Regions from separate parts of the Rhizobium sp. KDH_Rht_773_N genome, predicted to be linked through region 2. Evidence: predicted binding sites of a transcription regulator. Region 2 holds the regulator's gene; the other holds the start of a gene.
The links. Region 2 encodes LexA, which represses DNA repair genes until DNA is damaged. Its sites were predicted from a motif close to TGTTCNNNNTGTGTTCNG; they were not measured.
Positions count from the first base shown of each region.

Region 1: parE (DNA topoisomerase IV subunit B) is a predicted target of LexA. The motif match lies at 2,052-2,069, and genes of this name have one in related genera.

Region 1 is NZ_CM129525.1:4,304,254-4,308,576, forward strand. Features, by position in the region: gene parE (DNA topoisomerase IV subunit B) at 1-2,046, opposite strand, end outside; gene ACU8HS_RS21400 (alpha/beta hydrolase) at 2,251-3,135, shown strand; gene tpiA (triose-phosphate isomerase) at 3,263-4,033, shown strand; gene secG (preprotein translocase subunit SecG) at 4,142-4,323, shown strand, end outside.
Region 2 is NZ_CM129525.1:32,977-37,299, forward strand. Features, by position in the region: gene kdsA (3-deoxy-8-phosphooctulonate synthase) at 1-470, opposite strand, end outside; gene ACU8HS_RS00180 (VOC family protein) at 467-1,354, opposite strand; gene lexA (transcriptional repressor LexA) at 1,552-2,277, shown strand; gene ACU8HS_RS00190 (ComEC/Rec2 family competence protein) at 2,258-4,323, opposite strand, start outside.

The DNA.
Region 1 (4,323 bases), 160 kb from region 2:
GAAGGCGGCGCGCTCCTGGATGAAGCGGAAGCGGGCCTCGGCCTTGGTTCCCATGAGATCGTCGACGGCGTTGCGCGTGCCCTCGAAATCCACGTCGTCGATCAGCACCCTGAGAAGCGTGCGCTTGGACGGGTCCATGGTGGTTTCCTTGAGCTGCGCGGGCAGCATCTCGCCGAGACCCTTGAAGCGGCTGATCTCGATCTTGGCCTTGCCCTTGAACTCCGTCTCCATCAGCTCGGCGCGATGCTGGTCGTCGCGGGCATAGGCGGACTTCGCCCCCTGCGTGATCTTGTAGAGCGGCGGCACGGCAAGGAAGAGGTGGCCGCCCCGGATCAACTCCGGCATCTCCTGATAGAAGAAGGTGATGAGCAGCGACGCGATATGCGCGCCGTCGACGTCGGCATCGGTCATGACGATGATGCGTTCGTAGCGAAGATCCTCTTCGCGGTACTTGGAGCGCGTGCCGCAGCCGAGCGCCTGAATGAGATCGGATATCTGCTGGTTGGCGGACAGTTTCTCGCGGCCGGCGCTGGCGACGTTGAGGATCTTGCCGCGCAGCGGCAGGATCGCCTGATTGGCGCGGTTGCGCGCCTGCTTGGCGGAGCCGCCTGCCGAGTCACCCTCGACCAGGAAGAGTTCCGCGCCTTCGGCGGTGTTCTGCGAGCAGTCGGCGAGCTTGCCGGGCAGGCGCAGCTTGCGCACCGCGGTCTTGCGGTTGACTTCCTTTTCCTTGCGGCGACGCAGGCGCTCCTCGGCGCGCTCGATCACCCAGTCGAGCAGCTTTTCGGCTTCGGCCGGATTGTCGGCGAGATAATGGTCGAAGGGGTCGCGCAGCGCGTTTTCGACAAGGCGCTGGGCTTCGACGGTTGCCAGGCGATCCTTGGTCTGGCCGACGAATTCCGGCTCACGGATGAAGACCGAGAGCATGCCGACGGCGGAGATCATCACGTCGTCGGTGGTGATCTGGGCGGCGCGCTTGTTCTGCGTCAGTTCGGCATAGCTCTTCAGGCCCTTGGTCAGCGCGATGCGCAGACCCGCCTCATGCGTGCCGCCTTCGGGCGTCGGGATGGTGTTGCAATAGGAATGGACCTGCGGATCGCCGCCATACCAGGTGATCGCCCATTCCAGCGCACCGTGGCCGGCGGCCTTTTCGCTCTTGCCGGCGAAGATTTCGCGGGTGACGGTGAATTCCTTGCCCATCGTCGCCTGCAGGTAATCCTTCAGGCCGCCGGGGAAATGGAAGACGGCCTTGTCGGGCACCTCGGACCCTTCGGGCAGGACGCCGGGATCGCAGCTCCAGCGGATTTCCACGCCGCCGAAAAGATAGGCCTTGGAGCGGGCCATGCGGAAAACGCGCGCCGCGTCGAACTTCGCATGATCGCCGAAGATCTGCGGGTCGGGATGGAAGCGAACCTTGGTGCCGCGGCGGTTGTGCACGTCACCCAGTTCCTCAAGCCCGCCCTGCGGCAGGCCGCGCGAGAAGCGCTGGCGATAAAGCTTGCGGTTTCGCGCCACCTCGACTTCGAGATGATCGGACAGCGCGTTGACGACGGAGACGCCGACACCGTGCAGACCGCCCGATGTCTCGTAGGCCTTGCCGTCGAACTTGCCGCCGGCGTGCAGCTTGGTCATGATGACTTCGAGCGTCGACTTGCCGGGAACCTGCGGATGGTTTTCGACCGGGATGCCGCGCCCGTTATCGGTGACGGTGAGGTAGCCCTCGATATCGAGATGCACGTCGATGAAATCGGCATGGCCGGCCACCGCCTCGTCCATCGAGTTGTCGATGACTTCCGCGAAAAGGTGGTGCAGCGCCTTTTCGTCCGTGCCGCCGATATACATGCCCGGACGCATGCGTACCGGTTCCAGCCCTTCCAGAACACGGATCGAGGACGCGCCGTAATCGTCGCCGTTCGACGCTGCCGGGGCAGGGCGGGCGGCTGCCGGAGCGGCGGCAGGCTTGGCAGCCGGCGCAGCGGGCTTTGCAGCCTCCTCCTGCTTTTGCGTCAGAGGCATTCCGGAAAAGAGGTCGTTGCTGTCTTCCATGGAACCGTTCAGATCTTATTCTCGTAAAGGGCCGCCGCTGGCCCGCGCTAGTCACAGTCCGTATCGCGTTTGCGAATCAGGGGAATTCTGACAGAAAGCGCCCCGATACGCGACGCGCCCCGGATTTGCGGAGCTTTTCAAGATGTGATTTGCGTTGCCGGGCGCCGAATGGCAAGTCGCGGCAGCTCTCTGGGAACCATCTCAATGCCGATGTCCACAAGTCATTGCACCATAATCACTGCAATTGCGGCCTTTTTCCTGTCCGCAGCCGCGACGGCTGCCGCGGGCGACGCCTTGCCGCCCTACAAGGACGAGCTGTTTTCGAAACAGACCGTGCTGCAGACGGGCGATGGCGGCGCTTTCGAAGCGATCGATTACGACGAGATGCGCGACATCAACGGACGCGACCAGATCCCGGAAAAACGCGCCCAGCAGAAATATGTCTCGCTTGGCGTCAGGAAGATGCAGGCCGACGAAACGCTGTCGCTCGACGGCGTCAGGCTCGATGTCACCAGGGTGGGACCGGCCGAGAATGCCGCCTTCACGGTGATCTTCATCCACGGCCGCGACGGCGACCGGCGGCTCGGCGCCAACGACTATTCCTTCGGCGGCAATTTCAACCGGCTGAAGAACCTCACGGCCGGCAATGGCGGGGTCTATTATTCGCCGACGGTCAGGACCTTCGATGCCAGCGGGGTCGCCGCGATCGCCGGGCTGATCCGCTATGCGAGCGCACAGTCTCCCGGCCGCCCGGTCATCCTGAGCTGCGCCTCGATGGGCAGCCAGATCTGCTGGGGTATCTCGCGTGATGCCGATAGCGTCAAGCGGCTGAAGGGCATGCTGATCATGAGCGGCGTTTCGGACCCCGACTTCGTGAAGAGCCCGTTCTACAAGGCGAAGCTGCCGCTCTGGTTTGCCCATGGCAGCCGCGACCCCGTTTATGCGGCCGCCGAGCAGCAGGCGCTGTTCGAGAAACTCAACAAGGCGAAATACCCGGCACATTTCACGCTCTTCCAGAACGGCAATCACGGCACGCCGATCCGCATGATCGACTGGCGAAAGGTGCTGAACTGGATTCTGGCGGCCTGAACGGACGGATTTTGCGCCGCGCGGAGCTTTCAAACGATCATATTCCCCCGACGATGCGCGCGGCGCTTTCCTTTGTTGCAGGCTTTTGCTAAGGCCGCCCGAACAGGCGGATTTTGGGAGGAGCAGCATGACACCTGACGTACGCCCGCTCGTGGCGGGGAACTGGAAGATGAACGGCACGCGCGATTCATTGGACCAGATCAAGGCGATTGCCCAGGGCGTCATGGTCCCGCTGTCGGAAAAGGTCGAAGCCCTGATCTGCCCGCCGGCCACGCTGCTTTACGTGGCAACGGCGCTTGCGACCGACAGCCCGCTTGCAATCGGCGCGCAGGATTGCCACCAGGCACAGAGCGGCGCCCATACCGGCGACATTTCGGCCGAGATGATTGCCGACTGCTACGGCACCTATGTGATCGTCGGCCATTCGGAACGGCGCATCGACCATGCCGAAACCGACCATATGGTGCGGGCCAAGGCGCAGGCCGCCCATCAGGCCGATCTCACCGCCATCGTCTGCATCGGCGAGACCGGCGACGAGCGCGACGCCTACCAGACGCTCGATATCCTGAAACGCCAGCTTTCCGGTTCGCTGCCGGACGAGGCGACGGCCGAAAATACCGTCATTGCCTACGAGCCGGTCTGGGCGATCGGCACCGGGCTGACGCCGACGGCAAAGGATGTGGAAATCGTCCATGCCTTCATCCGCGACGAACTCGTGCTGCGTTTCGGCGACGAGGGCAAGGGGATGCGCATTCTCTATGGCGGTTCGGTCAAGCCCGCAAATGCGCGTGAACTGCTTGCCGTCGACAATGTGGACGGCGCGCTCATCGGCGGGGCGAGCTTGAAAGCCAGCGACTTCCTCGCCATCTACGGCACATACGAAACGCTGCTTGCCTGAAGCGATTGCATATTCCTGGCCGAAGGGCTTGGAATAGCAGATGACCTCATGTAAAGAGCCGCCAGATTTTTACTTTATGTCCGTCCTCAGACGGGCAGGACTGGACCCATGCAGACAGTATTGATTGTCATCCATCTCATGATCGTGCTCGCGCTCGTCGGCGTCGTGCTCATCCAGCGCTCCGAAGGCGGCGGCCTCGGCATCGGCGGCGGATCGGGCTTCATGTCGGCCCGCGGCACGGCCAATGCGCTGACGCGCACGACGGCGATCCTGGCGACGCTGTTCTTCCT
Region 2 (4,323 bases):
TTCTTCATGTCCCAGGGGGCCAGGAACTGGCCTTTCTTGACGTTGATGACGCGGCCGGTCCTTGCCGCGGCCACCAGAAGATCCGTCTGGCGGGACAGGAAAGCCGGTATCTGCAGGACATCGACGACCTTGGCCACCTCGGCGCATTGTTCTTCCGTATGGATGTCCGTCAGAACCGGAATGCCGAGTTCCTTTTTCAGGTCGGCGAAGACCTCCAACCCCTTCTCAAGGCCCACACCGCGCTTGCTCGACAGCGAGGAACGGTTCGCCTTGTCGAAGGACGTCTTGTAGACGAGCCCGATGCCGAGCTTGGCGCAGAGTTCCTTCAAGGTACCGGCAACCATGAACGCGTGGTCGCGGCTTTCCAGTTCGCAAGCGCCGGCAATCAGCGACAGGCGACCGGTATTGGAAAAAGTAACCTTGCCGGCGCCCTCGCCGACCGTCACCACGGAGTTCGTATTGGTGCTCATGATCTTTCCTCGAAGGCGAAGAGCGTGCCCTGCCCGGGCGCCGGCTTCACCAGAATTCGGTTGGCCTTGCGTGTGTATGTGACCCCGTTAGCAGCCAAATGCGCTTCTGTCACGGCCAGATCGCCGACCGCAAAGAGGATTGCCCGTCCACGCAGGCCGCGATCGGTATCGGGCGTCACCAGATCGTAATAGGCCTCCAGTCCTTCAGGCGTCATCAGGCTGATCTTCGCATTGGCGGTGGCAATCTGCAGCCCGAAGCCCGTGTCGTCAGCTGACACGACCCTCGCGACCGATCGGACGAAAACACCGAAGGCGTTCGGCTCCGGCGCAGCCAGGGCAATTTCGGCAATACCCGTGACACCATTGGCATGCGTTTCCAATACGGCGCGATCGGCGGGCAACGGGTTCACGCGCTCGACGGCAAAGAGGAGGAAATCCGGCGCCCGGAGATCGGCGGCGAAGGCGAGCCGGAAGCCGGCAACACTTTCTGCGCCATCTGGCATTCTCACCGGACGCTCGAACTGCAGCAGCGAACCGGCGCTGATGCCGGCCTCGACGAATCGGGCATGTTCTCGCCTTGCATCGCCGGTGGCGAAGGCAATCGCGGAAAGGCCCTCGTCGCCGCAACGGAAGCGGAATGCCTGGTCACGGGCGGCAAAGACGTTGCCGCGACGCGCCGCCTGCTCGCTCTCCGCAACGCTCGCGACGCCCAAAGGCTCAAGATAGGTTTTGTCGGCAAAGAACACGCAGGCATTTTCCGTGCCGAAGGGATGGCGGGCATCAGGCGCGACCGTGAAACCCAGCTTGCCCAGCCTTTCGCGGGCAAGGTCGATATCCGTCACCGGCAAGACGAGATGATCGATCGGAAGCCTGTCTTTGCGCATCGGGTTCCCTCCAGCAATGACAAGGAGATGTGCTTCAGCAGGCCTTGCGAGGCAAGGGCGCGAAGGCGCAAGGGCCGCGAAAAATAAAATTCTCGACAGAATGAACAGAAGTTTTACGAAAATTTAGCCACTTGCGGAACACATATGGAACATATAGTGTCCGTTCTGGATTTGTTTCAAGACTGGGGTTACACGCCATGCTCACGCGCAAACAACAGGAACTCCTTCTTTTCATTCACGAAAGGATGAAGGAGTCAGGCGTTCCGCCGTCTTTCGACGAGATGAAGGACGCCCTGGATCTGGCCTCGAAATCCGGTATTCACCGGCTGATCACGGCACTCGAGGAACGCGGCTTCATTCGCCGGCTTCCGAACCGGGCGCGAGCGCTCGAAGTCATCAAACTGCCGGAAGCCTACAGCCCGAGCCTGCAACCCCGCCGCGGCTTTTCGCCGAGCGTCATCGAGGGCAGTCTCGGCAAGCCGCAGCCTGTGGCGCCTCCCGCCTCGGCCAAGCCGGCACCTGCCGCCGACAACGGCAATTCGGTCTCCGTTCCCGTCATGGGGCGCATCGCCGCCGGCGTGCCGATCTCGGCGATCCAGAACAATACGCATGACATCACGGTTCCGACCGATATGCTCGGCTCCGGCGAACATTATGCGCTGGAAGTTCGCGGCGATTCGATGATCGAAGCCGGCATTTTCGATGGCGACACGGTCATCATCCGCAATGGCAGCACGGCCAATCCCGGCGATATCGTCGTTGCACTCGTCGATGACGAGGAAGCGACGCTCAAGCGCTTCCGCCGCAAGGGCGCATCGATTGCGCTCGAGGCTGCAAACCCGGCTTACGAGACCCGCATTTTCCCGCCGGATCGCGTCAAGGTTCAGGGCAAGCTCGTCGGCCTCATTCGCCGCTATCACTGACCGGTGACAGGCCGGCGTCCGCGAATGTATTGCTTCGCCAGTCATAGGCGCGGTGACGCATCCAGGGGCGCTGCAACGTGTCGAATGCGGTGGTGGCCTCGACTCCGTCGGCTGTGAACCGAAGTTCGACGGAACCTGTCCTGCGCAACGTTTCGCCGGTAAAGAGCAGCGCGCCGGAACGGCAGCGGTCGAAGCGCAGCCGGACGGGGGTCACGACAATATCGGCCGTATCGCAGGCCGGCCCGAGATGGGCGGCATTGTCGACGACGGTCAGCCTCTTTCCGTTGGCGAGCGCGACGCTGCACCAGGCGCCCTTCAGGCAGGAGAAACGCGAGGGAGGGCCGGTGTCGGCTGCCTGTCGCATCGCCTCTCTGGCTTCATTCTGCTGATCCGGCGAAAGCTGCAACCGTTTGCCGTCAGGCGCGGCGGGCGCCTTGGCGGCTTGGAGCATTACCGGCTTGCGGTGCTCTTCGAGGGCAAGCGCCCGCTGCCATTGTTCGAAGATGAAGGCGGGCGGCTTCTCACGGTTTGAAGCCATCGCCTCTCCATCGACTATGGCAACGAGTCCGCCATCCTCTGAGATGGCGATATCGGGCGCCGCACCGGACGGGAGAACGGCCACAGCAAGCGTGGAGACCGCGACAATTGCTGTTCCCATGTGCCGCAGCCCCGTTCTGAGCAGCGTCAGCAGCAGAAAGCCGGAGACGGCTGTCGGGAAATACCAGCCGGGCAAGCGGCCGATATCTATATTGCCGCCCCACCCCGCGATCGCCTTGGCGATCGTGATCACCAGATCGAGCCCGAAGCCTGCCACCTGCCACAGCCAGCCGTCCAGGCCGAAGGGCATCAGCAGCATTGCCAGCATGCCCGCCGGCATGACGATGAAGGAAATGACCGGCATGGCCGCAAGATTTGCCGGCAGGCCATAGGCCGTCAGGCGGTGGAAATGCTCGATCGAAAACAGTGCCGTCGAGAAGCCGCCGATCAGCGACGTCAGGAAAACGCCGCCGAAGAAGCTGCCAACCATGGAGATCGGCTTCATGATCGGCAGCCTGGCAAGAGCGTTCTCACGCATCGGCCGCCGCTTCCAGAGATCGTAGCCGGCGACAAGTGCGAGCGTGGCGGCAAAGGACATCTGGAAGCTTGGTCCCAGCACTTCCGATGGCGAGACAGCGAGGATCACGAGAGCGGACAGCGCCACGTTTCTAAGGCTGATCGATGGCCGGTCGAAGAAGACGGCGACCAGCATGATCGCCATCATGATGAAGGCGCGTTCGGCGGAGACGGCAAAACCCGAGATCAGATAGTAGGCGGTTACCGCAGCGAGCGCGCCGGCGGCCGCGATCTTCTTGGTCGGCCACGCCTGGGCAATGCCGGGAAACAGGCTGAGGACGACACGCAGGCCGACGAAGAAGATGCCGGCGGAGAGCGCCATATTGAGGCCGGAGATTGCGATAATGTGGGCAAGGCCGGATTGCCGCAACGCTTCCGTCGTTTCATCCGAGATCGCGCGTCTCTCGTCGGTGACAAGGGAGGCGGCAAAGGCCCCGGTGTCGCCGGGCAGGGTGGAGCGGATCCGATCGCCGATGCCGCTTCTCAGGCGATAGAGCCACTCCAGGACGGCCTCATCGAGCGAGCCTGCCTGCTCCGACTGTTCCGCCACCTTTTTCGGCGCCCCATAGAAGAAGCCGTTGGCGCCAATGCGGTCGAAATAGGCGCTGAAGGCAAAATCGTTGAGATGGGGGAGCGCCGGCCCCGCCGGAGGCGTCAGCCGCGCCCTGCCCTCGATGATGTCGCCGAGTTCGAAGGGCCGGGCCGCGCCACGCGCCAGCACGGAGACGCGTTCGGGCGGACGCCTGATCTCGGGTGCGCTTGTGCCGTTGACCTTGAGAATATAACGCCAGCGTCCCTCGCCATCGCCTTCCCGGCGCTCGATGCGGCCGGTCACGGTCGTCGTGACGGCTGAATCGAGGATCAGGGTCCTTGCCCGCCAGGTTTCGACCTGTGCCGAAAACATGCCGCCGGCAAAGAGAAGCAGGCCAAGCA